One region of the Rhizobium laguerreae genome, then DNA from elsewhere that is predicted to be linked to it. Evidence: predicted binding sites of a transcription regulator. Region 1 holds the regulator's gene; each other region holds the start of a gene.
What was found. Region 1 encodes PhoB, which activates phosphate uptake and scavenging genes when phosphate is short. Its sites were predicted from a motif close to TGTCATNNANCTGTCAT; they were not measured.

Region 1 (7,482 bases):
CGACCTGATCGAGGATTTCGCGAAGGCGCTTGCCAAGGTATCGGCCTGATTTAGGAATAAAGGCGGCCGGACCCCACCCGGGTTCGGCCGGATCTCACCAAGGTGAGGCCGTGCCGGACCTCACTGGGTGAGGCCGGGGGAACAAGTTCGCTCGCCGCGGCGTTCCGAAACGGAATTAACACTGACAATTAGGCTTAACGATCGAAAACCCCTCGGATCACAGCCATTTCAGCGATGATAATTGTTCCGTTTCTTGACGGACAGGGCCTCTTATAAGATACGGGTAACATATCTTGACTAAGGTGCAAGGCATGTATCGCGCCCTCACAAGAGAGATCGAAGTAGTCGTCGAGCCGTTCTATCTGGAGGAGCAATCCGATCCGGAAGACGATCGCTATGTCTGGGGTTACCGGATTGTCATCAGCAACAATTCCGGCATAGCCGTTCGGCTGGTCAATCGTTACTGGAACATCACCGACCAGAACGGCCAGGTGGACGAGGTGACTGGTCCCGGCGTCGTCGGCGAGCAGCCGCGGCTCAGGCCCGGCGACACCTACGAATATTCCTCTGGCTGCCCGCTCGACACGCCCTCAGGGCTGATGTTCGGCCATTACCAGATGGAAACGGACGACGGCGAGATGTTCGATGTCGACATCCCCGCCTTCTCGCTGGATTCGCCTGGGCTGCTGCGCGTGCTTAACTGAGGCGCATCAATTGAGACGTCATTTTCCGTCAGCGCCACGTTCCTGAGATCTTCGACGCCCGGGGCGAAGGGGCATGCCGCAACATCTCGACTCCCTCTTCTCCCCAGCGGGGGAAGGTGCCCGTAGGGCGGATGAGGGGGCCGGCGAAGCCGGTCTTTCCAACAACATCCATGCAGGTTTCGGCCGCGATGACACCGTCTCGACCATGTTCAGGGCGGCGGGGCACACGGCATTGCCGTCGGAGTGCCGGAATGGGTTTTATGTGAAGGATGTGCCGTGTGGCCCCCTCATCCGCCTGCCGGCACCTTCTCCCCGCTGGGGAGAAGGGACTTGGGGCAGCCATCAATGCAAACCGAGCCTATTCCGCCGGCTGAAGCTCGGCCGGCTCGAAGTGGTAGGTGGTCGAGCAGAATTCGCAGGTCACGGCGATTTCGCCATCTTCCTGGCTGGCCTCGATCTCCTCGGCCGAAAAGCCCTTGAGCACGCCCTTGATCTTGTCGCGCGAGCAGCTGCAGCGGTCGAAAACGGCGCGCGGTTCGTAGACGCGCACGCCGCGCTCGTGGAACAGGCGGAACAGCAGCCGCTCGGTGCCGACCAGCGGATCGGTCAGTTCATCGGCGTCGATGGTCTCGACCAGCGAACGGGCTTCGAGCCAGGCATCGTCCTCGCCATGCGGGCGGCTGCCGGTGTCGCCGTCGCCGCCGTGCAGATCCGGCTGGCGCATGCGCTCCGGCGCTTCCGGCAGGAACTGGGCGACGAGGCCGCCAGCCCGCCAACGATGGCGCGGCTTGCCGGCATCGTCGCGATCGAAGAGCTCGGCCGCGGCAAGACGGACGCGCGTCGGGATCTGTTCCGACTGGCGGAAATAGACGCCGGCAATTTCTTCCAGCGTAGTGCCGTCGAGCGCGACAATGCCTTGGTAGGGCTGGCTGAACTTGCCCTGGTCGATGGTGAAGGCGAGAATGCCTTTGCCGAGCAGTTGCTCCGGCTCGGTTTCGCCTGACTCGATCGCCTTGTTGAGCAGCGCCTGATCGAAACGGGCATAGGCGCGGACGTTTTCCGGCGTCGAGAAATCGGCGACGAGAAGATCGACCGGGCCGTCGCCCTTGGTCTGCACCGTGAACTTGCCGTCGAACTTCAGCGAGGTGCCGAGCAGCACCGTCAGCACGACGACTTCGGCAAGCAGCCGGGCAACGGGTGCGGGATAATGATGGCGCTCGAGGATCGCATCGAGCATAGGGCCGAGCTGGACGGCGCGGCCGCGCACATCCAGCCCCTCCACCTGGAAAGGGACGACATGGTCATCGCCGGCGAAATCGAACTGGCCGAGGGCGGCTGCAGCTTCTGCCATGGCTTTCACTCCTAGTTTCCGAGCGATGGGCCAGCGTGCCCTTCGCTCGCGCGGTCGCGAGTTTGTGACTCGCGACGTCCGATTATGGTTCAGATCGCGCCCAGGCACCAAGCAAGAATCGACTTCTGCGCATGAAGACGGTTTTCCGCCTCATCGAAGACTACGGATTGCGGACCGTCGATCACTTCGTCTGTCACTTCCTCACCGCGATGAGCGGGCAGGCAATGCATGAACAATGCATCATTGCCGGCTTTCGCCATCAAGGCCGCGTTGACCTGATAAGGCTGGAAGACATTGTGACCCCGGGCCCGATGTTCCTGATTCATGGAGACCCAGGTATCGGTCACCACGCAATCGACGCCGGCGACCGCACGGTCGGCATCATGGCAAAGCATGATTTCGGCGCCCTCATTGCGGGCCCAGTTCAGATAGTGATCCTTTGGCTCCGAGCCAAGGGGCACGGCCATGTTCATGCGATAGCCGAAACGCGCGGCACCCTCGACCAGCGAATGCAGCACATTGTTGCCGTCGCCGGTCCAGGCGATGGTCTTGCCCTTGATCGGGCCGCGATGCTCTTCGAAGGTCATGATATCGGCCATGATCTGGCAGGGATGGGTGTCATCCGTCAGCGCATTGATCACGGGCACGGTCGCATGCTGGGCAAGCTCCAGCAGCCTGGAATGCTCGGTGGTGCGGATCATGATCGCATCGACATAGCGCGACAGCACCTTGGCGGTGTCGCCGATCGTCTCGGCGCGGCCGAGCTGCATCTCGGTGCCGGACAGGAACAGCGTTTCGCCGCCGAGCTGGCGCATGCCGACGTCGAAGGAGACGCGGGTGCGCGTCGACGGCTTCTCGAAGATCATCGCCAGCATCTTGCCCGCGAGCGGCTTGTCGCCCGTGCCTGCCTTGAAGGCCTGCTTGCGGGTGAGCGCATCGTTCATGATCGTTCTGAGATCGGCGGATGTGACCGCCGAAAGATCGAGGAAGTGTTTAGGGCTCATATCGTCTACTTACCTGTACCTGTGCTGCGCCCGAAGGCGGCAATTTCTTCAAGCCGTCTTCTTAACCTTGGAAGCGCGGATCCTCTCGGCGGCGCGCTCGACGCGGGCAAGGCCCTCGCGGGCTTCCTCGGCGGTGACCACAAGCGGCGGAAGAAGGCGGATGACGTTGTCGCCGGCGGGCACGCCGAGCAGATGGGCGGCGCGGATCGCCTGCAGCAGTTCGGCTGAGGGAACGGCAGCCTTGATGCCGAGCAAAAGCCCCTCGCCGCGCACGTCTTCGATCACATCGGGATAACGATCCTTCAGCGAGGCGAGACCCTGGCGGAAGACGAGTGCTACGTCGCGCACCTGCTGGAGGAAGCCATCGGCAAGGATGATGTCGAGCACGGCGCTGCCGACGGCCATGGCAAGCGGATTGCCGCCATAGGTCGAGCCATGCGTGCCGGCCTTCATGCCGGAGGCGGCCTCTGATGTGGCAAGGCAGGCGCCGAGCGGGAAACCGCCGCCGATGCCCTTCGCGACAGCCATGATGTCGGGGGTGACGCCCGACCATTCATGAGCGAAGAGCTTGCCGGTGCGGCCGACGCCGGTCTGGACCTCGTCGAGAATCAGCAGCAGGCCGTTGTCGTCGCAGAGCTGGCGAAGCGCCTTCATGAACTCAGGCGTGGCGGGACGGACGCCGCCCTCGCCCTGCACGGGCTCGATGAGGATGCCAGCCGTCGCCTCGGTGATCGCGGCGCGGACCGCTTCGATGTCGCCGAAAGCCACCTGATCGAAACCTGGCGCCTTGGGGCCGAAGCCTTCGAGATATTTCTCCTGGCCGCCGGCGGCGATCGTCGCCAGCGTCCGTCCGTGGAAGGCGCCTTCGAAGGTGATGATATGGAAGCGCTCGGGATGGCCCTTGGAAAACTGATAGCGGCGCGCCGTCTTGATTGCGCATTCGAGCGCCTCGGCGCCTGAATTGGTGAAGAACACCTTGTCGGCGAAGGTGGCGTCCGTCAGGCGCTTTGCCAGACGCTCCTGGCCGGGGATCTCATAGATGTTCGACAGGTGCCAGACCTTGTCGGCCTGCTCCTTCAATGCGCCGACCACATGCGGATTGCTGTGGCCGACTGACGTGACGGCGACGCCGGCGCCGAAATCGAGATATCGCTCGCCGCTTTCGGTGATCAGCCACACGCCCTCGCCTCGCTCGAACCGCAGCGGGGCACGAGAATAGGTGTCATAAAGCGGCGCGGCTTCAGCCATGGCGCGATCTCCATCAAAGTTGCCGGGCAATGACTCCGGCTAAGGAAACCAGGCCCGAAAAATCAAAAATGCCGCCTTGCGGCGGCGAGTGGCACTATTTCCTTTTCGCGCTGCAATGTCAACAAAACGGCGCCCTTAGCGTATGCAGCAAGGGTGTACAGCGGCATTTTCAGTCATCAACAGGCATTATTGCAGAAATGACACGCAGGGGCAGCAAGTTGGGGAAAACTACGAATTCGATTCATCCGGATTCATGCGACTCTTGTCACGGAGTCAGCCTCACACTAGGTTAAAGATCAATTACTAGACTGCATGCGGCGGAACTAGTCACCAAAATTGATCAAGCGTTTCTTGTTTCGGAGCTCCCGGGACAACGGTGAGGGATTCTGCCATCACCAACGCAAAAGGTGGAGACAGGGCATGAACTGGACAGACGAGCGGGTCGAGAAACTCAAGAAGCTTTGGGCCGAAGGACTGAGCGCCAGCCAGATTGCTGCGCAGCTCGGTGGGGTCAGCAGAAACGCGGTCATCGGCAAAGTGCACCGGCTGTGCCTTCCCGGCCGTGCCAAGGCCGGCGGCACCAACACCGCGGCGCGAACGCCGAAGCGCAACACATCGGCGCCGCGCGCACCGAACTACGCCTCCCGGATCACGACCCGCACCGTCACCCGCCAGCAGGGCGCGACGATGCTGAAGGAAGAGATCGAGATCGAAACGATCGAGGAAATGGAATACGTGCCGAGGGGCAACGTGGTGGTGCCGATTTCGCGCCGCCTCGGCCTGACGGAACTGACCGAACGCACCTGCAAGTGGCCAGTCGGCGATCCGCTGAAGGACGACTTCCATTTCTGCGGCTGCGAATCCCCCGACAATTCGCCTTATTGCGGCTATCACCAGAAACTCGCCTACCAGCCGGTGAATGAACGCCGCCGGGCAGCGGCGCGGGCCAGCTGAACGAGCGAACATCGTTTAGAATGCAGAAAGCGGGCCGAGTGGCCCGTTTTTTTATGCGAGTGGATGGAAGCGCTTATTGCGGGATGGCTGCCCCTCACCCTAACTCTCTCCCCGTAAACGGGGCGAGGGGACGTGCCACAGGAGAGGTGGAGGACGGGGAACGGAGACGTCGCAGCGGGTCCCTTCGCCCCGCGAGCGGGGAGAAGGTGGCGGCAGCCGGATGAGGGGCGGTCTATCGCCGCGAACCGGACAGCAGCGGGACAAGCCCGAGCACGACGAAAAAATCGTCGGTCGACTCTGTCAGTAACCAGAACGGAAGCCCTCAGGCTTCCATCGAATAACCGGCGCCGCGGACGGTGCGGATGACGTCTTGCATGTTGGAGAAATTCAGCGCCTTGCGCAGACGGCCGACATGGACGTCGACGGTGCGCTCGTCGACATAGATATCGTGGCCCCAGACGCCATCGAGAAGCTGCGAGCGGGAGAACACCCGGCCCGGCGACGACATCAGGAATTCCAGCAGGCGGAATTCGGTGGGGCCGAGGCGGACTTCGCGGCTCTTGCGATGGACGCGATGGGTTTCGCGGTCGAGCTCGATATCGCCGCATTTCAGCACCGTCGACAGCACCTCGGGACGGGCGCGGCGCAGCATCGCCTTGACGCGGGCAACGAGTTCCGGGGTCGAGAAGGGCTTGACGACATAATCGTCGGCACCCGTCGACAATCCGCGGACGCGCTCGCTCTCCTCGCCGCGCGCCGTCAGCATGATAATCGGCAGGCGCTCGGTCTCGGGCCGCATGCGCAGGCGCCGGCAGAGCTCGATGCCGGAGACACCGGGCAGCATCCAATCGAGGATGAGAAGATCGGGCGTGCGCTCCTGAAGCCTCATCTCGGCTTCGTCGCCACGAAGGATGGTATCGACCTCGAAGCCTTCCGCTTCGAGATTGTAGCGAAGAAGCACGCTGAGGGCTTCCTCGTCTTCAACAACTGCAACTCTCGGGATCATGCGTGTCGGTCTCCTCGCGCATCATCCTTAAATCAGGGGTGATTTAAGCAATTCATCCTGCGCAAATTCAGAAATTGGCTGCGACCTCTTTGCGCGCCCGGACGGGCGCGCACGCAACTAACTATGCGGGCGGTTATTCCGTGACCGCGCCTACGGTGTTGGCGCTGTCGTCCTTCGGACGATCGCCTTCCGGCTGTGCGCCTGTCGTCATGTAAAAGATCGTCTCGGCGATGTTGGTGGCATGGTCGCCGATGCGCTCGATATTCTTGGCGCAGAAGAGAAGATGCGTGCAGCTGGTGATGTTGCGCGGATCCTCCATCATATAGGTCAGGAGTTCGCGAAACAGCGAGGTGTACATCGCGTCGATCTCGTTGTCGCGTTCACGGATCGCATTCGCCTTGTCGGCTGAACGATTGGTGTAGACATCGAGTACTTCCTTGAGCTGGACGAGCGCCAGCTCGGACAGATGCTCGAGGCCGCGGGCGAGCTTACGGGGAACGCCAGTGCTTTGGACGGCGATGACGCGCTTGGCGGTGTTCTTGCCGAGGTCGCCGACGCGTTCGAGATCGGCGGCGATGCGGATCGAACCCATGATTTCACGCAGGTCCGAGGCCATCGGCTGACGGCGGGCGATGGTGACGATCGCCTTGTCGCCGATTTCGCGTTCGGCGTGATCGAGGATCACATCGTCGGAGATGACCTTCTGCGCCAGTGCGGTATCGCCGTTGACGAGGGCGCGGACGGCTTCGCTGACCATCTGCTCGGCCAGGCCGCCCATTTCGGAAATCCGCCTGGACAGGAACTTCAAATCATCATCGTAGGCAGAAAAAATATGTGTCGATGCCATGGGGCTTTATCCTCGAATAACGGGAAGGCTTGGTGTCGCCAAAATCAACCGAAGCGACCCATGATGTAGTCCTGGGTGCGCGGATCGTCGGGATTGGTGAACATCTTGTCGGTGTCGTTCTCCTCGACGAGATTGCCGAGGTGGAACATTGCGGTGCGCTGCGAGACACGCGCGGCCTGCTGCATGGAGTGGGTGACGATGACGATCGTGTAGTTCTCGCGCAACTCGTGGATCAGTTCCTCGACCTTGGCGGTGGCGATCGGGTCGAGCGCCGAGCAGGGCTCGTCCATCAGGATGACTTCAGGGCTGACGGCGACGGCACGCGCAATGCAGAGGCGCTGCTGCTGACCGCCCGACAGGCCGGTGCC
Region 2 (7,482 bases), on a different contig from region 1:
GTGTTCATCTCGGCGTTGGTCCATTCGCCAACCTGCTGCTGCTGGCCGTTCGGACCGTGCTGGGCGACGATCGAGGAAACCGGATCGGGGAAACTTGCGGAGTTCGACCAGTCGCGGACGGCACGCGTCGGCGTCTTTTCGAGGATCTGCTGCCAGTTTTCCTTCATCTCGATCTGCACGTTGAGGCCGACCTGCGCCCACATTTCGACGAGGATCTGCGCCGTCGGGGTCTGGTTGGTATAGTAGTTGTTGAGCAGGCGATACGGGATCGGATCGCCCTTGTAGTTGGCTTCCTTAAGGAGCTGGCGGGCGAGATCAGGATTATATTCCGGCACGGTCCAATCCTTGACCATCATGTCGCCATAGAAATCCCACTGCAGGCCGGCCGGAACGCGGGTGCGGCCTGCCCAGAGCGAGTCGACGATCGCCTGTCGGTCGATGGCATGCGTGAAGGCGCGGCGAACCAGCGGGTTGCCGAGCTGGGCATGGGTCTTATCGAACACAGTCAGGCGGTGGTTGGTGATGATACCGCCCTGGACTTCGAAGGCAGCATTCTTTTCGATGCCTTCGATCTGGTCCGGCGGGATGTCGCTGGCGAGATGATATTCGCCGGACAGCAGGCCGTTGACGCGCGAGGCGACTTCCGGAACTTCGACGAAGCGGATCTGCTTCACCGGAGGACGGCCGCCCCAATACTCGTCATGCGCTTCGTAGATCAGGTAGGTGTCCGGCTTGAATTCGGCGACGCGGTAGGGACCGGTAGTGATCGGTGCGCGGGCCCAGTCGAGATAGCTCTTGGCCTCATCCCAGCTGCGGCGGTTGGCGATGGCGCTGGCGGCAACGGAGATGCGGCCTTCCATCGTCACGTCAGGCGAACCGTTGACGAAGCGGACGGTGTATTTGTCGACGATTTCGATGCCGAGCAGGGCCGGCCAGATACGGCGGGCGACGGCCGGAATTTCGACCGGCAGTTCCTTGCTTTCGCGGCCGAGCGGGTTCTTTTCGGTGACGAAGATCGTCTTGCCGGCGCTCGGCTGCGTATCGCCGAACATGCGTTCCTTGCTGAAGGAGAAGGCGACGTCTTCGGCAGTCATCTCGTCGCCATTGTGGAATTTGACGCCCTGGCGCAGTTTCAGCTCGACGGTCTTGTCGTCGATACGGCGCCATTCAGTGGCGAGCGACGGAACGGCCGAGAGGTTGCCGAGCCAGTCGAGGCCGATCAGGCTTTCCCAGAGCGACGAATTGAAGATGCGCTGGCCGACATTCGACTGTTCGCGCAAGGTATCCAGCGTGTTCGAGTTCGAGATCTTCTGTACGGCGATGGTGATTGAAGGACGATTGTCGGCCTGGGCGATGGAAAAGCGCGGCAGGATCAGCGAGCTGGCGACGCCGGTGGCAAGGCCGAGAGCACCGCGACGGGTGAAGGTGACCATGGGAATATCTCCTTGGGTTCTCTGGTGGATCGGATCAATGGCTGCGTTCGCTCAGGCCCTCTGGGCCGGAGCGATAATGGGTCAGGGTTCTGTCGGCATGTTTCAGGCGCCAGGAGAGCGCCTTCTGCGCATAGTCCCGCACGAGCGCGGCATAGGCCGGGTCGTCGGCGAGATTGGTGAATTCGTTCGGATCGTGCTGCAGATCGAAGAACAGCGGCGGTAGCGCTGCGAAATGAACGTATTTGTATCGCTCGTCCTGGATGACGCAGAGGCTGCAATCGTTCATGCTGAGGCCGAGAAAACTTTGCGGCTCGGAATAATAGACGTCGCGGAAGTCGTACTCGTAGTGCAATTCGGTGCGCCAATCCTGCGGCCGGCCCTCGCTCAGGAAAGGCAGCAGCGACAGGCCGTCACAGGCGTGCGGGATCTTTCCGCCGAGCCAGTCGAGAATGGTCGGCATGACGTCGATGCTCTCGGTGAAGCCGCTTTCGATCGCGCCGGCGCGGGCATTTTCGCCGGCGTCCTTGATGACGAGCGGAATGCGGAAGCTCGGATCGTTGTAGCCGATCTTGCCGAGCAGGTGATGATCGCCGAGCTGCTCGCCGTGGTCGCTGGTGAAGATGATCAGCGTATCGTCCCACTGTCCGGTGTCGTCGAGATAGTCGAAGACTCGGCCAAGGCAATCGTCGACCTCGGTGATCAGGCCGCAATAGGTCGCCCGCATCTGGCGCAGTTCCGCTTCGTTGAGCGTTGCGCCCGACCCTTCGGCGCCTTGGAAGAAGGAGCCGCGGCGGATGCTGTCGACATAGAATTTCATCAGCGGATGTTGTGCAGCCTCGATATCCGGGCTGGCCGCGCGGATCGGCGCCGGCATGTCTTCCGGCCGGTACATGGCGTGATAGGGAGCGGAGGCGACGAAGGGCGGATGCGGCCGGTAATAACCGAGATGCAGGAAGAAGGGCTTGCCGTCGCGACCCTTGAGATAGGTCAGCGCCCGCTCGGTGAAGAAGGTCGAGTCCGAAAATTCCTTTGGGATGCGTGACGGACGGTCGGTGGCGCCGGCAACGGCGTCCTCGCCCTCGGGCAGCCAGATATCAGGACGATGCTCCGGCAGCTCAAAGCCGTTCTGTGCCACCCAGCCGAAATAACCCTCCATATTAGGCTCGAAGGCGCCGACCGAACGGAAACCGTCCATCATGTCGCCGAGCACCGTGAAGCGCGGATCGTTCGGCGAAGTGGTGCGCGGATCCGGCACCGTCGTCGTATAGCCGATCAGCGCCGGATCGTAGCCGACGCCGCGCAACGCCTTGCCGAGGTTGAGGTGGCGCTGGTCGAGCGGCACCGTGTTCTGCACGGCGCGATGGTTCATCAGATAGAGGCCGGTAAGCAGGCTCGCGCGGGCCGGACCGCAGGGAACGCAGGTCGTCACATGGTTCCTGAAGGTCACGCCCTCGCGGCAGAGCCGGTCGAGATTAGGCGTCTTCAGGAAATCGATTTTCCCGTCGTCACGCAGAACGTGCGGAACGAAATCGGCTCGCCATTGGTCAACGACGATGAGTAGAACGTTTTTCTTTCGCATGGAGCCCCCACTTGTGCGGGGCTGTTTGAACCGCGATTATTTCAGCGCGATGACCACTTTTTCAAAGTTCCATGACATTAAACGGATCGTGGCTTTCTTCGCTTTTATTCCATGAGCGTCATAAGATTGTAATACTTGCGACACAACAGCCGTTCACCGCGTGAGGCGGCTCCCCGGCTCTCGCTATCGGGCTTTCTTCGTCTTCCGGCTAATAACAGTTGCTTTCCGACGCCAAGACAGCCGAAATCTGCATGGTTGAATTCCCGGCGTGACAAATTAGATTTGTCCCATGAGCGGACCGCGAGGAGTTTCGAGCGGAGACTGGTTGACGGCGGGCAGGCTGGATCTGCCTGCTGGCGGTGGTGCGTTCGCGATTCCCCGGCTGGCCATCGGCTTATTTCTGGTTGATCAGGACCGGCACCGCATCGCCGTCGGTTCCGATCGTAAGCGGGTCGTGCCGCTGCGTGCCGGCGACGGCTGGATTCTGCCGGCCGGTTCGTCGGGCACCTGCGAATATGACGATGAGCTCTCGTTTCTGAGGGTGGATCTGTCGGATGCCTTGCTCAAGGATGTCGGTTTCGACAGGGCCGTCTTCAATCCCGTCGTCGGCAGCCTCGATCCGCTGCTGGTTCAATTCGTTCGTCACGCGGCCTCTCTTCGGGATGCACCGCAATCCCTCTATCGCGATACGATGAACCTTGCGGTTGCAGCACATTTGGCCCAGCTGCTCTCGCCTGCCCCGCTGTCATCCATTGGGGTCGAGGACCGGCGGCTGCGCCGTGCACTGGCATATATCCACGACAATCTCACCGAGGATCTTTCCCTTGACGACATGGCTTCCGAGGCGGCAATGAGCCGGTTCCATTTCGTGCGCATCTTCACCGCTGCGCTCGGCACGTCGCCGCTACAATATGTCATCCGTGAGCGAATGGAACGGGCCAAGGTGCTGCTCAGGACCACGGGCGTTCCGGTTGCTGCCGTCGCCATCCGCGTGGGTTATGACGACGTGTCCCGCTTCGGTCGGCATTTCAGGCGCAGTACAGGGCTCACGCCGGCAGCGTTTCGCAGAAGATAGCGCTCCGACCCAGAATGACAATAAACACATAACAAATGCCAAGTATCGCTCCGGCGCCTGCGCGCCGATGCTGCGAAACTCCTCCTCGTACCTCATGAAACTGGCGGTGACGGCGAGGAGACCTTCGATGAGACTATCGACCCTTTCTGCAATTGGAGCAGCCCTGCTCCATTCGACGGCCTTTGCGGCTGGCATCGAGACCCGTCCCGTCTCCTTCCAGAACGAGGGAGTGACGCTTGCCGGCACGCTCTATCTCCCGGCCGACTACAAGCCGGGCGAAAAGCGCCCCGGCGTTCTGGTGACTGGCGCCTGGACCTCGATCAAGGAGCAGATGTCCGGCCTTTACGCGGAGGAGATGGCCGAGCGCGGCTTCATTGCCCTCGCCTTCGATTTCCGCGGCTGGGGCCAGTCCAGCGGCAATATCCGCTTCAAGGAGGATCCGGCGGCCAAGACCGACGATATCGTAGCGGCGGCCGACTACATGACGACGCTGCCGGAAATCGACGCCGGCAAGATCGCCGGTCTCGGCATCTGCGCCTCCGCCGGTTATATGGCGGCGGCGGCTTCGGGCAATCCCGATTTCACCGCCATATCGCTGGTTGCGCCGTGGCTGCATGACAAGGCGATCGTCGAGCGGATCTATGGCAGTGCGGACGGTGTCTCCAGGCCGATCGCCATATCCCGCGAGGCTGAGGAAGCCGAGCGCAACGGCCAGCCCCGGATGATCGTTGCCGCAAGCGCCAATGACAGCACGACGCTGATGTACCAGATCCCCTATTATACCGAGCCCACTCGCGGCCTCATCCCGCAATATGACAACAAGTTCAATCTCGCCTCCTGGGAGCCATGGCTGACCTATGACTCGGTTGCCACCGGTGACCGCCTCGACAAACCGACGCTGATCGTCCACTCGGAAGCGGCCCCCGTTCCGCAAGGCACACATGCCTTTTTGGCGCGCCTTCATGGTGATGCATCCGAGATCTGGCTCGACGGCGTCACCCAGTTCGACTTCTACGACAATCCCCAGCATGTCACGCGGGCGACCGATGCCGCGGCTGCGCATTTCGAACGGATCAACAAAGGCTCCTGATACCTGACAAGGAGGTGACCATGAAAACCCTCATGCTCACAGCTGCCGCCGGCGTCTTGCTGGCGTCATTCACCGCCAGTGCCGAATCGATCGATGCCGACGACCGCGCGGCCATCATCGATACCATTACCGACATTGCCGCTGGCGCCGACCGCCACCAGTGGGACCGCGTGCGCGGCGCCTTCGCCGACACGGTGACGCTGGATTATACCGGCCTCTGGGGCGGCGAGCCGACCACCCAGCCGGCCGAAGCCGTCATCCGGCAATGGTCTGCCTTTCTGCCGGGCTTCGATCGCACGCTGCATCTCGTCAGCAACCACGCCATCATCGAAAGTGCCGGCCCGACAGCGGTGGCCGAGGCCGATTTCCAGGCAGTCCATCGGATCGGCGCGGAGAGCTGGGTACTGATGGGACATTATCGATATGACCTCACCAAGATCGACGGCACCTGGAAAGTCTCCCGGCTGGTGATGACGCCCGCCCACGAGACCGGCGACCGGGCTCTGGTCAACAGGGCCGCGGAACGCGCCGGGCAGCCGGGCTGATCCGGCCTGATCCGGCCTGCCACTCTCATTCCAATATACCTTCAAGGAGATCCGCATGCGCAGACCATCGCTCGTTCGAGCACTCTCCGTTTCAGTCGCACTCTTTTCCGGAGGAACCGTCATAGCCGCAAGCCCGGAAGAAAACCGCAAGGTCATCACCGACTACTACGCCGCCTACGGCAGCGGCGACATGAGCCGTGTCGCCGCGTTCTTCGCCGACGATATCGAATGGCACATTCCCGGCCATCATCCGCTGGCCGGCGTCAAACGCGGCAAGGAAGAAGTGGCGGCATTCTTCCAGCAGCTGGGCAAGGCCGGTTTCCGCGCCGAGCTGATCGCGTTGACGGCCGACGAGTACTGGGTGATCGACATGCATCGCGGCTGGTCGGGACGAGACCGCCTGGCCAATGTCGACACCATCTGGGTGCTCGCCTTCCGCATCGAGAACGGCAAGATCAAAGAGGCGCGCAACTTCTCCTATGATCAGGCGGCGGCCGATACCTTCTTCTGGCAGGCCTACCCGCTGAAACCCCTGCCCGACCGGCTGCTCGAATGAGCTTATACCAGGTGATTCGTCGACGCGTCGAAGAGATGGATCTGGCCCGGATCGATCGAAAGTCCGATCATGTCTCCCGCTTTGACCCTGTCGCGCCGCGTCTCGACGATCGTCAGCTCCGGCTCCGTCGCCGCGACGATGAAGGTTGACGAGCCGGTCGATTCGACGAAGGCGATCGGTACATCGAAGCTGCCATGCCCGGGCTCGACGACGCCGATATGCTCCGGCCGGATGCCGGCGACGAGCTTACGCCCGGGTTCGATGGCGCGTGATATCGCAAGCGTCTGTTTCACCGCGCCGAAATCCAGGACAAGGCTCTTTCCGTCTTCCGCCGCAATCGCGGGGATGAAATTCATGGCCGGCGAACCGATGAAACCGGCAACGAACCGGTTCGCCGGCCGGTCGTAGAGATCCAGCGGCGCGCCCTGCTGTTCGATGACGCCGTCGCGCATCACCACCACATGGTCGGCCATCGTCATCGCTTCGACCTGGTCGTGTGTGACGTAGACGAAGGTTGCGTGCAGCCGGTCGTGCAGCGACCGGATTTCCTTGCGCATGTGGACGCGCAGCGCAGCGTCGAGATTGGACAGCGGCTCGTCGAACAGGAACGCCTTGGGGTGGCGGATGATGGCACGGCTCATGGCGACGCGTTGGCGCTGGCCCCCGGAAAGCTCGCGCGGATAGCGCTTCAGGAGATGCGAAAGACCTGTCGTCGCTGCCACGTCCTCGGCGGCCTTCTTGGCCTCGGCCTTGGCGATGCCGCGGATGCGCAGGCTGTAGGTCAGGTTTTCCTCGACCGTCATATGCGGATAAAGCGCATAGGACTGGAACACCATGGCAACGTCGCGCTTGCGCGGCGGCACGCCGTTCATCAGCTCGCCGGCAATCCTGAGATCGCCCGACGAAATGCTTTCGAGGCCGGCAAGCGAGCGCAGCAGCGTGGACTTGCCGCAGCCGGATGGGCCGACGAGCGCAACGAAAGTGCCCTTGGCGATCGAGAGGTTGATATTCTTCAGGGCGTGGAAGGCGCCGTAATATTTGTTGACGCCTCTGAGCTCGATCTGTGTGGTCATTTGAGGGCTCCAGAGGTGAGGCCGGATACGATGCGGCGCTGCAAGAGAACGAAGATGGCAAGGATCGGCGTCACATACATCGTGGCGTAGGCCATGATGTTGTTCCACTCGTTGGTGTTCGGCCCCATGAA
Region 3 (7,482 bases), on a different contig from region 1:
AGACGATGATCGAGGGCCTCGGCATGGAGGATGTGCTCGTCGTCAACGATTTCGAGGCGCAGGCGCTGGCAATCGCCGCGCTTTCGGATGAAAACCGCGAATGCATCGGCGACGCCACCGGCGACATGATCGCCTCCCGCGTCGTGCTCGGACCGGGCACCGGCCTCGGCGTCGGCGGGCTCGTGCATGCCCAGCACAGCTGGATCCCGGTTCCCGGCGAAGGCGGCCATGTCGATCTCGGGCCGCGCAGCAAGCGCGACTATGAAATCTTCCCGCATATCGAGACGATCGAAGGCCGCGTTTCGGCCGAACAGATTCTCTGCGGCCGCGGCCTCGTCAACCTCTATCATGCCATCTGCGTGGTCGACGGCGTCGAGCCGACGATGAAGGATCCAGCCGATATTACCTCGCACGCGCTTGCCGGCAGCGACAAGGCGGCGGTAGAGACCGTCTCGCTGTTTGCCACCTATCTCGGCCGCGTGGCGGGCGACATGGCGATGGTGTTCATGGCGCGCGGCGGCGTCTATCTCTCAGGCGGCATTTCGCAGAAAATCATCCCGGCACTGAAGAGACCGGAATTCCGCATCGCCTTCGAGGACAAGGCGCCGCATACGGCGCTGCTTCGCACCATCCCGACCTATGTGGTGACGCACCCGCTGGCGGCGCTTGCCGGGCTTTCCTCCTATGCGCGCATGCCGGCGAATTTCGGCGTCTCGACGGAAGGCCGCCGCTGGCGGCGCTAAGCTCGGCATGCAAGGCAATAGAGCGTTCTTGGCGCGTCCCATCCGGACGCGCGGCGCTCTAGCCAAACCGGTCCCAACTCTTTATAGACCCCGGCAAAAGTGCGTGTCGCCCTCGCGGGGCGCTTGGCCCGAGACAGGAAACCCTATTTGGAAGCGGCGGAAAGCAGAACGCAGAGCGTCAGCAGCGATACCGTAACCGGCATCCTGAAGCGCATCATCGCTGAAAACGGCCGCGACCATCTGTGGGGCTATGTCTTTGCGATCGCCTGCCTCATCGTGGTGGCGCTTTCGACGGCGTTTACCGCCTGGATCATGCGGGCAATCATCGACGAGGCCTTCGCCAATCGGCGCGCCGACGTCGTCTGGATCATCTGTCTTTCAATCTTCATCGCCTTCGTGCTGCGCGGTTTTGCGAGCTATGGCCAGGCGGTGGCGCTTTCCAGGGTCGGCAACGATATCGTCGCCCGTTACCAGCGCCGGCTCTATGCGCATCTGATGACGCTTTCGGTCGGCTTCTTCAGCGAGGCGCGCTCGGCCCATATCGCCGCGCAGGTGAGTCAGAATGTCAGCGGCATCCGCGACGTGCTCAACCTGACGATCACCTCGACGGTGCGCGACCTGCTGACCTTCGTTTCGCTGCTCGCCGTGATGATCATCCAGGATCCGCTGCTCAGCCTTGCCGTGTTCATCATGGCGCCGCCGCTGCTTTATGCATTGCGCTATGTTTCCAAGCGGCTGCGCTCGGCGACCCGCGAGGCCGTGCATCTGAACAGCCATGTTCTCGGCGCCATGCAGGAGACGATCCAGGGCATCGCCATCGTGAAAGCCTTCACGATGGAAGAAGAACTGGAACGCAAGGTCAACAAGCTCATCAAGGGCGCCGAAAGCCGGGCGAACCGGATTGCCCGGCTTTCCGAACGCACCTCTCCGCTGACGGAAAGCTTCGCAGGTTTTGCCGTCGCCAGCGTGCTTGCCTATGCCGCCTACCGCTCGATCTACTTCAATGTGCCGCCGGGCGCCTTCTTCTCCTTCGTCACGGCGCTGCTGCTTGCCTATGACCCGGCCCGCCGGCTTGCCCGCCTGCAGGTTCAGATGGAGCGTGCCGTCGTCAATGCGCGGATGATCTATGAACTGCTCGACATGGAACCGCGCCAACGGGACCTGCCGGATGCCCGGCCGCTGACGGTGACGCAGGCAAGGATCGAATTCCGCAATGTTTCCTTCGCCTACGGCAATGAGAGCGTGCTCAGCGGCGTCAGCTTCACCGCCGAGGGCGGCGCGACCACAGCGCTGGTCGGTCCCTCCGGCGCCGGCAAGTCCACCGTCATCAGCCTCATTCCGCGCTTCTACGATCCGCGCGAGGGCGAAATCCTGATCGACGGACAGGACATCGCCCACATCACCAAGAAGTCGCTGCGTCAGCAGCTCGCCTATGTCTCGCAGCAGCCCTATCTGTTCGAGGGCACGATCCGCGACAATATACGCTATGGCCGGCCGGAAGCGACCGATGCCGAGGTGGAGGAGGCCGCCCGGCTTGCCTATGCGCATGACTTCATCTCGGCACAGCCGCAGGGTTACGAGACGCCGGTCGGCGAAAACGGCGTGACGCTTTCGGGCGGCCAGCGCCAGCGGCTGTCGATTGCCCGCGCCCTGGTGCGCAATGCGCCGATCCTGCTTCTCGACGAGGCGACCTCGGCCCTCGACACCGAATCCGAGGCGGCCGTGCAGAAAGCGCTTGACGAAGCGATGAGCGGACGCACCGTCGTCGTCATCGCCCACCGGCTTTCGACCGTGGTGCGCGCCGACAAGATCGTCGTCATGCAGCAGGGCCGTGTCGTCGAGGAAGGCAATCACGAGACGCTTGCGAAGGTCAGCGACGGTCTTTACGCTCGCCTCAACAACCTGCAGAGGCCTTCAGCCTCCGATTCAAACTGACCTGGTGAGACTGAGATGAGCGATGCTGCGATGAAACTGGTGGTGGTTGGCGCAGCCGGACGCATGGGGCAGACGCTGATCCGGCTCATCCATTCCATCGAAGCTGTCACGCTGCATGCCGCGGTCGAGCGCGCTGGCTCGCCCTTCGTCGGCAAGGATGCCGGCGAGATCGCCGGTCTCGGCCCGACCGGTGTCGTTATCGGCGACGATCCGCTCAACGCTTTTCTCGATGCCGAAGGCGTGCTCGACTTCACCTCGCCTGCCGCAACGGTGGAATTTTCAGGCCTTGCCGCACAGGCGCGCATCGTCCATGTCGTCGGCACGACCGGCTGTTCGGACGATGACAATGCCAGGATCGCCGCGGCGGCCCGCCATGCGCGCATCGTCAAGTCGGGCAATATGAGCCTCGGGGTCAATCTGCTCGGCGTGCTCGCGGAACAGGCAGCGCGTGCGCTTGATCCTATCGACTGGGATATCGAGATCCTGGAAATGCACCACAAGCACAAGGTGGACGCGCCTTCCGGCACAGCCCTTCTCCTCGGCGAGGCCGCAGCAAAAGGGCGCGGCATCGATCTTGCCTCGCAATCGGTCCGGGTGCGTGACGGCTATACGGGCGCCCGCGAGGCGGGCACGATCGGCTTTGCGACGCTGCGCGGCGGCTCCGTCATCGGCGAACATTCCGTGCTTTTTGCCGGAGAAGGCGAAATCGTCACCCTGTCGCACAGTGCGGCCGACCGCTCGATCTTTGCGCGCGGCGCCATCAAGGCGGCCCTTTGGGCGCGCGACAAGAAGCCGGGTCTCTATTCCATGCTCGACGTGCTCGGGCTTTCTTCCTCATAACGATACTACGGAGGCATATTCATGAGCGGTACCCTCGTCCTCGTTCGCCACGGCCAGAGTGACTGGAACCTGAAGAATCTCTTCACCGGCTGGAAGGATCCCGATCTGACGGAACTCGGCATCCAGGAAGCCAATACGGGCGGTGCGGCGCTCGCCGAATACGGGATCAAATTCGACGTCGCCTATACCTCGGTGCTGGTGCGTGCGCAGCACACGCTGAAGCTCATCCTCGACAAGGTCGGCCAGCCCGATCTCCTGACGATCCGCGACCAGGCGCTGAACGAGCGCGACTACGGCGATCTCTCCGGTCTCAACAAGGACGACGCGCGCGCCAAATGGGGCGAGGAACAGGTGCATATCTGGCGCCGCTCCTATGACGTGCCGCCTCCCGGCGGTGAAAGCCTGCGTGACACCGGCGCCCGGGTCTGGCCCTACTACCTCACGGAGATCCTGCCGCGCGTGCTCAGGGGCGAGAAGGTGCTGGTTGCCGCGCACGGCAATTCGCTGCGCTCGCTTGTCATGGTGCTCGACAAGCTGAGCAAAGAAGGTGTGCTCGCCCTCAACCTCGCGACCGGCGTGCCGATGGTCTACACGCTGAAGGCGGATTCCACCGTCGCGTCCAAGGAAGTGCTCGGCGACATGTCGGGCGCACATTGATCTCAGCTGATCTTTCCCCGCTTCGGCGGGGAAAGGCGCTCAGTTCTCGATGGTGAACTGTACCCGGTCGGCCGCGAAGCGGCTGATCGAATATTGCACCGGCACACCCTCAAGATCGGTATTCATCGCCTTGGCGATCAGCAGGATTGCGCCGGGGGTGAGTTCGAGGTCGGCCATATCGGCCGCACTCGCATGGGCGGCGGTCACTTCGGTGGTCGCGCGGACATAATCCGGTAGGCCGAGTTCGGCGAAAGCCTTGGTGATCGATTCGTGTCTGCGGTAGGCTTCGCCAATCCCGGCAAAACGTTCGGCGGGAAACCAGCTCGTCGCCTTTGAAACCGGCCGCCTGTCGGCATGGCGCAATGTTTCCAGCCGGATCACCTGTTCTCCCTGCTTCAGGCCCAGCCAGCCGGCGATCTCGGCACTCGCCTCCTCCTTCGCCTCATCGAGCAGAAGGCCGCGCATCTCACGCGCCTGATCGCCAATGCCGGCGGTAAAGCGCGTGCGCCTGGTGATTGGGAAATTCAGCCGCTCCTTGCGCTCGATCAGCGTGCCGCGACCTTGAACCGCACGGACGATCCCTTCCTGCGCCAGTGCCGCCAGCGCACTGCGCACCGTATGTCGGTTGACGCCGAATTGCAGCGCCAGGACCGTTTCCGGCGGCACCATGCCCGTTTCGTCATAGGCTCCGGTGCTGATCGCCTCGCGAATCCGATCGGCGATCTGGCGCCAGAGCGCCACGCCGGTTTGCCTTTGCACCTGCTTCAATCCCGCCATTCCGCCCCTGCCGTCCATTTAATTCCTTCTGCATAATTCGCTCCATCAATCGACTTCGATTTATGGAGCGAATTATGCAGGAATTCCGAGTGCTACAGCGTCCTTTGCGCGTCTGAAGACGCGCGGCGCTGTAGAATGTCACACGCTTGTCACGACATCGATTTAGAGCTAAGTGTATCTTGTATGGTTGTCTATATCAATAGACATTTTAGGGGAGGCGGCGATGATATCAGCGGACAGGACAGACGCTGCGTCACAGACGGCATCCGGGCGCAAACGCGCCGCCGATCTGCTGGCGCTGGCGGAACGCGGCGAACTCTTGGCGGTCTTTGATGCATTGCCGGAAAAGCCCGTTGCCCATCCGGTGCGCGGACCGGAAACCGGGCTGGTGATGGTGCGCGGACGCATCGGCGGCGGCGGCGCTCCCTTCAATCTCGGAGAAGTGACCGTGACGCGGGCGACGGTGCGGCTCGACTCGGGCGTGGTCGGCCATGCCCAGGCGCTCGGCACCGACCGTGAAAAAGCCAGGCTTGCGGCGATCTTCGACGCGCTCTGGCAGGAGGAAGCGACGAAGGGTTTCGTCGAACAGGCCCTGCTTTTACCGATCACTGAGCGGATCGCCGAAGCCGAACGCCGCAAGGCGGACGAGACGGCGGCAACCCGCGTCGATTTCTTCACCATGGTGCGGGGAGATAACTGATGGGCCTGAAGACAGAAGCTCTGACCGGCGGTTTTGCCGAGCCGGTCTTCCATGCCCAGAGCGGCTTCAAGATGCTGATGGACGGCATGGCCCGCCCCGGCACGATCCAGACCGTTCAGCCGGATGTCGCTCCGCCGGTCCCGCTCGGCATCGCCGCCGGTACGATCGCGTTGACGCTTTGCGACCACGACACGCCCGTCTGGCTTTCCCAGGGACTGGCGAGATCCGCCGTGCCGGAGTGGCTCGGCTTCCATACCGGCGCGCCGTTGACCACCGAAAAGGCCGAAGCGCGCTTTGCCTTCACCGAGGCCGGCACCGCGCTTTCCTCCTTCGGCCTCTTTGCATCCGGCACGCAGGAATATCCCGACCGCTCGACGACCCTCATCATCGAGCTCGCCGAACTCGAGGGTGGCCGCCGGCTGGCGCTGATGGGTCCGGGCATCCAGAGCGTGACGGAGATCGCGCCAATCGGCCTGCCGGAGACCTTCATGCGGCTCTGGACCGAGAACCGCGCACTCTTTCCGCGCGGCGTCGACATCGTGCTGACGGCGGGCAAGCGTTTCCTCTGCCTGCCGCGCACCACCAAGATCACAGCAACGGAGATCTGAGCTGATGTATGTTGCCGTCAAGGGTGGCGAGGCCGCCATCGCCAATGCCCATCGCCTGCTCGCCGACCGCCGCCGCGGCGACCGTTCGCTGCCGGCGATCGGCATCGAACAGATCGTGGCGCAGCTGGCACTCGCCGTCGACCGCGTTATGGCCGAAGCCTCGCTTTTCGACCGCACGCTCGCAGCCCTTGCCATCCGCCAATCGCGCGGCGACATGATCGAGGCGATTTTCCTGCTGCGCGCCTACCGCACGACGCTGCCGCGTTTCGGCTATTCAAAGCCGCTCGACACGGCTGACATGACGATCGAACGCCGCATCTCGGCGACCTACAAGGATCTGCCGGGCGGCCAGCTTCTTGGGCCCACCTTCGACTATACCCACCGCCTGCTCGATCCCTCGCTGCTTTCGGACGAGGCGGTCGAGACGCCCGCTCAGCGCGCCGCCGAGACCGGCCGCGTCATGCGCGTCTCCGAAATCCTCGGCGAAGAAGGCCTGATCGAGGCTGACGGCGACATGCCGGAAGATCATAAGATCGGCGACCTGACCCGCGAGCCGATGGAATTCCCGATGACCCGGGATCTCCGCCTGCAGGCGCTTGCCCGCGGCGACGAGGGCTTCCTGCTGGCGCTCGGTTATTCTACCCAGCGCGGCTATGGCCGCAATCACCCCTTCACCGGTGAAATCCGCATCGGCGACGTCGAGGTGGAATTCGACGTGCCGGAACTCGGTTTTGCCGTCTCGCTCGGCACCATCCAGATCACCGAATGCCAGATGGTCAACCAGTTCAAGGGTTCGGCCAAGGCGCCGCCGCAATTTACCCGCGGCTACGGCCTCGTCTTCGGCCAGAGTGAGCGCAAGGCGATGGCGATGTCGCTGGTCGACCGGGCGCTTCGCGCCGAAGAGCTCGGCGAGGATATTACCGCGCCGGCACAGGACGAGGAATTCGTCATCTCGCACTCCGACAACGTCCAGGCGACGGGCTTCGTCGAGCACCTGAAGCTTCCGCATTATGTGGACTTCCAGGCCGAACTCGATCTCGTCCGCCGCATGCGCCGCGAATTCGAAGCCGCCCGCAACGGTGGCGAAGACATGAAGGAAGCCGCCGAATGACCGATCTGGCCAGCTACAACTTCGCCTATCTCGACGAACAGACCAAGCGGATGATCCGCCGCGCCATCCTGAAGGCGATCGCCATTCCGGGTTACCAGGTGCCCTTCGCCT
Region 4 (7,482 bases), on a different contig from region 1:
AGCCGTCAGCGTCCTGACGCTCAACGCGCGTCCGGTTCCCGTTATCAGCGAGCTGCCGGGCCGCATTGCCGCGACGCGCGTTTCGGAGGTGCGGGCCAGGGTTTCCGGCATCCTGCAGGAACGGATCTTCGAGCAGGGCAGCCTCGTGCAGCAAGGCGATGTGCTCTACCGGATCGATCCGGCGCTGTTCCGGGTCCGCGTGGCGAGTGCCGAGGCAAGCCTCGCGCGCGCCAGGGCGACGCAGATGAATGCCCGCCAGCAGTTGGAGCGGCAGAAATCGTTGCGCGACCGCGATGTTGCAAGCGGTATCGAATATGATGCGGCAGCCGTCGCCCTTGCCCAGGCCGATGCCGATGTCGCGCTGGCGCAGGCCGCACTCGACGAAGCGAAGATCAATCTCGGCTATACCGAAGTCCGCGCACCGATATCGGGCATCATCGGCGGCGCGCTGGTGACGGAAGGCGCGCTGGTGACGGCCGACGCCGGCGATGCGCTGGCGATGATCCAGCAGATCGACCCCGTCTATGCCGACTTCACGCAATCCTCCGGAGACCTGCTGGCGCTGAAGCGGGCGGTCGAAAACGGCAGCCTCACATCGACCGAACCAGGCAAGGCCGACATCAAGCTCGTCTTCGACGACGGCACGGTCTATGGCGAAGCCGGTAAGCTGCTCTTCAGCAGCGCCAGCGTCGATGCGACGACGGGCCAGGTCACCCTCCGCGGTGAGTTCCCCAATCCGAAGGGCGACCTGCTGCCGGGGCTTTACATCAGGGTCCGCATCGAACAGGCCGTCCGTGAGAAGGCAATCCTCATCCCGCAGCGCGCCGTCATCCGCACGGCCGACGGCAAGGCGCAGGTCTATGTCGTCCAGGAGGGAGACGTAGCACAGCCGCGTGACGTGGAGCTCGGTCAATCCTTCGGCAATGAATGGGTGGTCGAAAGCGGCCTGTCATCAGGTGAGCGTCTCGTTGTCGACGGCAGCCAGAAACTGCAGCCGGGCGCAAAGGTCGCGCCGGAAGAGTGGCGGGATGGTCAGCTCGCGTCCGGTGACGCCAAGAAGCCGGAGTAAGATCGATGGCGCGTTTCTTTATCGATCGCCCGGTCCTAGCCTGGGTCTTTGCGATCTTCATCTCCCTCGCCGGCCTGATCGCTCTGCCATTCCTGCCGGTCGCGCAATATCCGAAGGTCGCGCCGCCGCAGCTCAGCATCACCACCAGCTATCCCGGCGCATCTCCGCAGGACATTTATCAGGGCGTTACTCGCCAGATCGAAGAAGAGTTGAACGGCGTCGAGCACCTTTCCTATTTCGAGTCGACCTCCGATACATCGGGCGCGATGACGATCACCGCGACCTTTGCGGCCGGCACCGATATCGACCAGGCCTCGGTCGACGTTCAGAACGCCATCCGCCGCGTCGAACCGCGGCTGCCGCAATCCGTCAAGGATCAGGGCATCACGGTCGAGGAGGCATCGTCCGGCTTCCTGATGTTCATCTCGCTGACCTCGACGGATGGGAAGACCGACGAGGTGGCGCTCGGCGACTATCTCAACCGAAACGTCATCGGCGAGCTGCGCCGTCTCGAGGGTGTCGGCCGCGCCCAGCTATTTGCCTCGCAGCGGGCGATGCGCATCTGGATCGATCCCGACAAGATGGTCGGCCTGAACCTCACCGCGTCCGACATCAGCGCGGCGATCTCGGCGCAGAACGCCCAGGTCGCGGCTGGCCAGATCGGCGCAGCACCCAATCCGATCTCGCAGGACCTGACGGCGACGGTGCTGGTGAAGGGGCAACTGACCGACATCAAGGAGTTCGGAGACATCGTGCTGCGCGCCAATGCCGACGGATCGAACGTCAGGCTGCGCGACGTTGCGCGCATCGAAGAGGGCAGCGAGAGCTACAGCTTCTCCACCCGCTTGAACGGGCAGCCGAGTGGCGCCATTGCCATCCAGCTGTCGTCGACGGGCAATGCCGTCAACACCTCCAACCTGGTCAAGGCGAAGATGGAGGAGCTGTCACGCTTCTTCCCTGACGGCGTCGAATATTCCGTTCCCTATGATACCAGCCCGTTCGTCTCGGCATCGATCGAGAAGGTGGCGCATACGCTTGCAGAAGCCGTCGCGCTCGTCTTCGTCGTCATGCTCATCTTCCTGCAGAGCTTCCGCTACACCATCATTCCAACGCTCGTCGTGCCCGTCGCGCTGCTCGGGACGCTTGCCGTCATGTTTGCCGCAGGCTTCTCGATCAACGTGCTGACGATGTTCGCGATGGTGCTTGCCATCGGCATTCTCGTCGACGACGCCATCGTGGTGGTGGAAAACGTCGAGCGGCTGATGGCGGTGGAAAGGCTGTCACCGAAGGAAGCGACCAAGAAGGCGATGCGGCAGATCACCGGCGCGATCCTCGGGATTACGCTGGTTCTCTCCTGCGTCTTCGTGCCAATGGCGTTCTTCCCGGGCTCGACAGGCATCATCTACCGTCAATTCAGCCTGACGATGGTCGTATCCATCCTGTTTTCGGCCTTCCTGGCGCTGTCGCTGACCCCGGCGCTTTGCGCCACCTTCCTGAAGCCGATCAAGGGTCATCACGAGAAGAAGGGCATCGCCGGCTGGTTCAACCGCAACTTCGACCGGTTGACCGGCCGTTATGCCCGCACGGTCGAGGGACTGGCCAAGCGCTCCTGGCGGGTCATGGCCGTCTATGTCGCGCTGCTCATCGGCCTTGGCTATCTTTTCGTCAACCTGCCGAGCAGCTTCGTGCCGGATGAGGATCAGGGCTTCCTGATCGTCGACGTGCAGGGACCGCCGGAGGCGAGCCGCAACCGCACGGTGGCCTCGCTTGAAAGCATCGAAGCGATCTTCAAGAAGGAGCCGGCCGTTGCCAACGTCGTTGCGATCCAGGGCTTCAGCTTCTCGGGGCAGGGACCGAACGCTGCCCTGGTGTTCGTCACGCTCAAGGACTGGGCCGAACGCGGCGCCGGCAATTCGGTACAGGAGATCTCCAACCGCGCCAACATGCAGCTATTTGGACTGAAGGACGCCACATCCTTCGCTTTGTCGCCGCCGCCGATCGAAGGTTTCGGCACGACCAACGGCTTCACCTTCCGCCTTCAGGATCGCGGGGGGAAAGGCCAGGCGGCACTGACCGAGGCGGCGGGAATGCTGATCGGCAAGGCATCTGAGAATCCCATCATATCAGGCATCCGACCGGAAGGCATGCCGGACTCGGCCCAACTCGTGCTCGTCATCGACCGCGAAAAGGCAAATACCTTCGGCGTCGCCTTCCCCGACATCAACAGCACGATCACCGCCAATCTCGGTTCGAGCTATGTCAACGATTTCCCGAATTCGGGCCGCATGCAGCGCGTCATAGTACAGGCGCAGGACAAGAGCAGGCTTCAGGCGGAAGACCTGATGAAGCTCAACGTCCGCAATGCGAGCGGCGGCATGGTGCCGCTGTCGTCCTTCGCCGTCGCCGAATGGCAGAAGGGGCCGGCGCAGATCGTCGGTTATAACGGCTACCCTTCCGTGCGCATCTCTGGCGCTCCGGCGCCGGGATATTCGTCGGGGGCGGCGATTGTCGAAATGGAGCGGCTGGCCTCGGAACTTCCCGATGGCTTCGGCTTCGAATGGACCGGCCAGTCGCTGGAGGAGTTGAGATCGGGATCGCAGGCGCCGTTCCTGTTCGGCCTCAGCATTCTCTTCGTCTTCCTGCTGCTGTCGGGGCTTTACGAGAGCTGGTCCATCCCGTTGTCGGTGATGCTGGTCGTGCCGCTTGGCGTCATCGGCTGCGTGCTCGCGGTGGTGAGCCGCGACATGTCCAACGACATCTACTTCAAGGTCGGCCTGATCGCGATCATCGGACTGTCGGCGAAGAACGCCATCCTGATCGTGGAATTCGCCAAGGACGGTTTTGCCGAGGGCAAGTCGCTGATGGATGCCGCGATCGAAGGCGCCCGTCTGCGCTTCCGGCCGATCATCATGACCTCGCTCGCCTTCACTTTGGGCGTGGTGCCTCTGGCGATCGCCACCGGGCCAAGCGCGGCGAGCCAGAATGCCATCGGCACGGGCGTGCTCGGCGGCATGATCTCGGCGACGGTGCTGGCGATCTTCTTCGTTCCCGTCTTCTTCGTCTTCGTGCTGCGTCTCTTGAGGACGAAGCGGCCGGAGACTGTGAACGAGGAGGCGCCGGCCGGGCAGGAGCCGGCAACCGTCACGTCGCCGACCTGAGGTGAAGAGTTGGCGGGTTGCCTTGCGCAACCCGCCGCACCTTTGCGCCGGCCCGATTTCAGGAATTATGCAGTCGGCTTCGGCGTGATCGTCACGTCGGCGCCATAGGCATCGCGCAGTTCGCCTTCCTGTCCCGGCTGCCGGTCGGCAGCCTGGTGCAGCAGGATTGACTCGTATCCTTGCGAGCGCGTCCCCTCGATCAGGGTGATATCGGCGTTTCCAGGATTGTCGGAGCGCTCGAACCACTCGACAGGGCGGTGCAGGAAGTTCATTTCGACCGCCCGATTGGTGACGCCATGACCGACGATCACGAGGTTGTGGTCGCTATTTTCGGCGTCGTGCATGACGGTCTGGAGGAATAGGCGCACCCGCTGCGCCACATCCGCCCGGCTTTCGCCATCCGGCGGCCGTGCGTAGAACTTGCCGCTGTTGCTGCGCAGCCTTGCCCATTTTTCGAACTCCTCGGGAAACTTCTGCTTCTGTTCGGCGTGGTCGTAGATTTCGGTGAAGAGACCGAAATCCTGCTCGCGCAGCAGATAATCCTCCCTGATATCGCCGACGAAGCTTTCCGGCAGGGCTTCGAGCAGCGCATCCTTGCTCTGCCGGGTCCTGAGAAAGGGCGAGTACCAGATATGCAGCTTGCCGAAACGCGCGCTCGGCAATGCCTTGAGATAGGAGGCGATCACGCTGCCTGCTTCGAGAGCCTGCCGATGGCCCCACCGCGTCAGCGGCACATTGTGATCGCCGAATTGGCGGTAGGCCTGTTCGTTGATATTGCCGAGGGATTCGCCATGGCGAACGAGAAAAAGACGCATCAGCCATCCCGCATTGTCGGATATGAATCGCCGCCATCATGAACGTCCTGAATGCGCAGGGCAACATGGCCGGCAGGCCTGGCAGCGACGGCCATGCGGCCGCGCGGCGACAGGCATTCTGCCAGCGCGGCGACAGGCATTCTGCCAGCGCGGGATGATCGGGTTTGCAGGGCTTTTCCACACCTTGTCATCTTCCTGAAACACGAGTCTGGTTTTGGAAGGCTAGATGAAAGATGGGACATGAGCGGTAGCTCGTGAAAGACATGATGGAACCCAGACATTTCCGCACGCTCTTCATTTCCGATGTCCATCTCGGCTCGAAGGCCGCGAAGGCCGACTTCCTCTTGGATTTCCTGCGTCACCACGAGGCCGATACGATCGTGCTCGTCGGCGACATCGTCGACGGCTGGCGCCTGAAGCGCAGCTGGTACTGGCCGCAGGTCTGCAACGACGTCGTCCAGAAGCTGTTGCGCAAGGCGCGCAAGGGCACGCGCGTCGTCTATATTCCCGGCAATCACGACGAATTCCTGCGCGCCTTCCCGGGCATGCATTTCGGCGGCATCGAGGTCGTCGAGCGCATGATGCATGACGGCGCCGACGGCAAGAAATACCTGATCCTGCATGGTGACGAGTTCGACGTTGTCGTCCGCAATGCGCGACTGCTCGCCTATCTCGGCGACTGGGCCTATGACACTGCGATCCGCATCAATATCATCCTTGCGGCAGTGCGCCGCCGGCTCGGCATGCCCTACTGGTCGTTCTCGGCCTGGGCGAAGCTCCAGGTCAAGCATGCCGTCAACTTCATCGGCGAATTCGAGCGCGTCGTGGCCGAGGAAGCCCGCAAGCATGGCGCCGATGGCGTGATCTGCGGACATATCCATCATGCCATCATCCAGGATATGGACGGCATCCGCTACATCAACACCGGCGATTGGGTGGAAAGCTGCACGGCAGTCGCCGAGCACGAGGATGGCACCTTCGAACTGATCACCTGGCGGGCGCTCGCCAGCAGTGTGCCGGCACTTGCCGCTATCGAAATGCATGACGAGGGCGAACTGGCCCCGCAAGCCGCCTGATTTTGGCGCCGGCGCATCCGCGCCTGGCTCCATCGAATTTAGCCGTTACCGTCAGGCGACAGGCCCTATTTATTTTCTAAAACGTTTCAGGACGGCTACTTCTCGCAATAGTCGCCTCCAGGGTGGTGTGTTAGGACAACGACGAGTTTCCTTCAGGTCCACCCATGATTCCCGCTCAAAATTCCCCGACGGGTGAGGGAGCGCCGCCGCGCTTCCGGCTGCTCAGTGCGCTTTCCTATTGCGCGCCGCTGCTCGTCAACGGCATCGTCCTGCCGTTCTTCCCCGTCTGGCTTGCGGGCCACAGCTTCAGCGACCACGAAATCGGTGTGATCCTGGCCGTTCCGATGGTGGTGCGCGTGTTGGTGGCGCCTGTTGTCGCCATGATCGCCGACCGGATGAAGGAGCGCGCCGACGTACTGCTCTGGTCAGGCAGCCTGTCGCTGCTGACGGCAGTAGCACTCTACTGGACGACGACTTTCTGGCCTGTCTTCATCGTCTTTACGCTGCAGGGCGCCACCTTCGCGCCCTATGTGCCGGTCGTCGAATCGATCGTCATATCTGGCGTTCGCCGCTGGGGTCTCGATTACGGATCGATGCGGGTCTGGGGTTCGATTGCTTTCATCGTTTCGACGCTGATTGGTGGCCAACTCATCAACCGGTGGGGCGGGGGGATGGTGCTGCCGATCATGATGTTCGGCTTCATCATGACCGTGGTCATGGCGATCTTCTGCCCGCGCATCGGGCCGACGCGGCGGCGAGGCCAGCCGATCGATCTTCCGGCCGCCACCGGCAGCGGCCTGCGGGAGCCGCATCTGCTGCTGCTCTTGATCGGCGTCGCCATCCAGCAATCGAGCCATGCGGTGCTCAACGCCTTCTCCTCGATCTACTGGCATCACCTCGGTTTTTCCGGTACCGAGGTCGGCCTGCTCTGGAGCGCCGGCGTCGCTTCGGAAGTGACGGTGTTCTTCCTGTCGAAGCGCCTCAGCCGTCGCTTCGACGCCTGGACGCTGATCCGCTTCGGCTGCGCCATCAGCGTCTGCCGCTGGATCCTGTTTCCGATGAATACGGGCTTTGCCGGTTTCTTCCTGCTGCAATGTTTCCACGGCTTCACCTACGCCTTCGTGCATACCGGCGTGCAGCGGCGGATCGTGGCGACGGTGCAGGAGACGCAGGAATCCTCGGCGCAGGGCGCCTATTTCTTCTATGTCGGCATGGCGATGGCGCTGATGACCCTGGCGTCGGGTTATCTCTACGCCTGGCTCGGCGTCGTCAGCTATTACGTCATGGCCGTGGTGGCGTTCGTCGGCCTCGGCCTCGTCATCTCAGCCTATTACCTTCAGCCCCAGAGGGTGCTTTCGGGCGGA

Region 2: the regulator PhoB is predicted to act here: its motif matches at 3,129-3,145, upstream of pehA (phosphoric/sulfuric ester hydrolase PehA).
Region 3: the regulator PhoB is predicted to act here: its motif matches at 5,089-5,105, upstream of phnG (phosphonate C-P lyase system protein PhnG).
Region 4: the regulator PhoB is predicted to act here: its motif matches at 5,228-5,244, upstream of HFO71_RS05775 (UDP-2,3-diacylglucosamine diphosphatase).

What each region holds. Positions count from the first base shown of each region.
Region 1 covers NZ_JAAXQT010000002.1:123,423-130,904, reverse strand. Annotated here, with positions in the region: gene HFO71_RS07530 (O-succinylhomoserine sulfhydrylase) at 1-49, shown strand, start outside; gene apaG (Co2+/Mg2+ efflux protein ApaG) at 312-704, shown strand; gene HFO71_RS07520 (Hsp33 family molecular chaperone) at 1,063-2,055, opposite strand; gene argF (ornithine carbamoyltransferase) at 2,145-3,059, opposite strand; gene HFO71_RS07510 (aspartate aminotransferase family protein) at 3,108-4,307, opposite strand; gene HFO71_RS07505 (GcrA family cell cycle regulator) at 4,728-5,261, shown strand; gene phoB (phosphate regulon transcriptional regulator PhoB) at 5,584-6,267, opposite strand; gene phoU (phosphate signaling complex protein PhoU) at 6,401-7,114, opposite strand; gene pstB (phosphate ABC transporter ATP-binding protein PstB) at 7,159-7,482, opposite strand, start outside.
Region 2 covers NZ_JAAXQT010000011.1:126,410-133,891, reverse strand. Annotated here, with positions in the region: gene HFO71_RS29155 (ABC transporter substrate-binding protein) at 1-1,433, opposite strand, end outside; gene pehA (phosphoric/sulfuric ester hydrolase PehA) at 1,468-3,012, opposite strand; gene HFO71_RS29145 (AraC family transcriptional regulator) at 3,302-4,087, shown strand; gene HFO71_RS29140 (alpha/beta hydrolase) at 4,215-5,177, shown strand; gene HFO71_RS29135 (nuclear transport factor 2 family protein) at 5,198-5,722, shown strand; gene HFO71_RS29130 (nuclear transport factor 2 family protein) at 5,778-6,278, shown strand; gene HFO71_RS29125 (ABC transporter ATP-binding protein) at 6,281-7,351, opposite strand; gene HFO71_RS29120 (carbohydrate ABC transporter permease) at 7,348-7,482, opposite strand, start outside.
Region 3 covers NZ_JAAXQT010000006.1:266,618-274,099, forward strand. Annotated here, with positions in the region: gene HFO71_RS20145 (glucokinase) at 1-743, shown strand, start outside; gene HFO71_RS20150 (ABC transporter ATP-binding protein) at 891-2,678, shown strand; gene dapB (4-hydroxy-tetrahydrodipicolinate reductase) at 2,694-3,518, shown strand; gene HFO71_RS20160 (2,3-bisphosphoglycerate-dependent phosphoglycerate mutase) at 3,540-4,175, shown strand; gene phnF (phosphonate metabolism transcriptional regulator PhnF) at 4,215-4,952, opposite strand; gene phnG (phosphonate C-P lyase system protein PhnG) at 5,176-5,652, shown strand; gene phnH (phosphonate C-P lyase system protein PhnH) at 5,652-6,260, shown strand; gene HFO71_RS20180 (carbon-phosphorus lyase complex subunit) at 6,265-7,371, shown strand; gene HFO71_RS20185 (alpha-D-ribose 1-methylphosphonate 5-phosphate C-P-lyase PhnJ) at 7,368-7,482, shown strand, end outside.
Region 4 covers NZ_JAAXQT010000001.1:1,166,426-1,173,907, forward strand. Annotated here, with positions in the region: gene HFO71_RS05760 (efflux RND transporter periplasmic adaptor subunit) at 1-1,069, shown strand, start outside; gene HFO71_RS05765 (efflux RND transporter permease subunit) at 1,075-4,227, shown strand; gene HFO71_RS05770 (histidine phosphatase family protein) at 4,293-5,042, opposite strand; gene HFO71_RS05775 (UDP-2,3-diacylglucosamine diphosphatase) at 5,306-6,118, shown strand; gene HFO71_RS05780 (MFS transporter) at 6,283-7,482, shown strand, end outside; gene dgcA (N-acetyl-D-Glu racemase DgcA) at 7,455-7,482, opposite strand, start outside.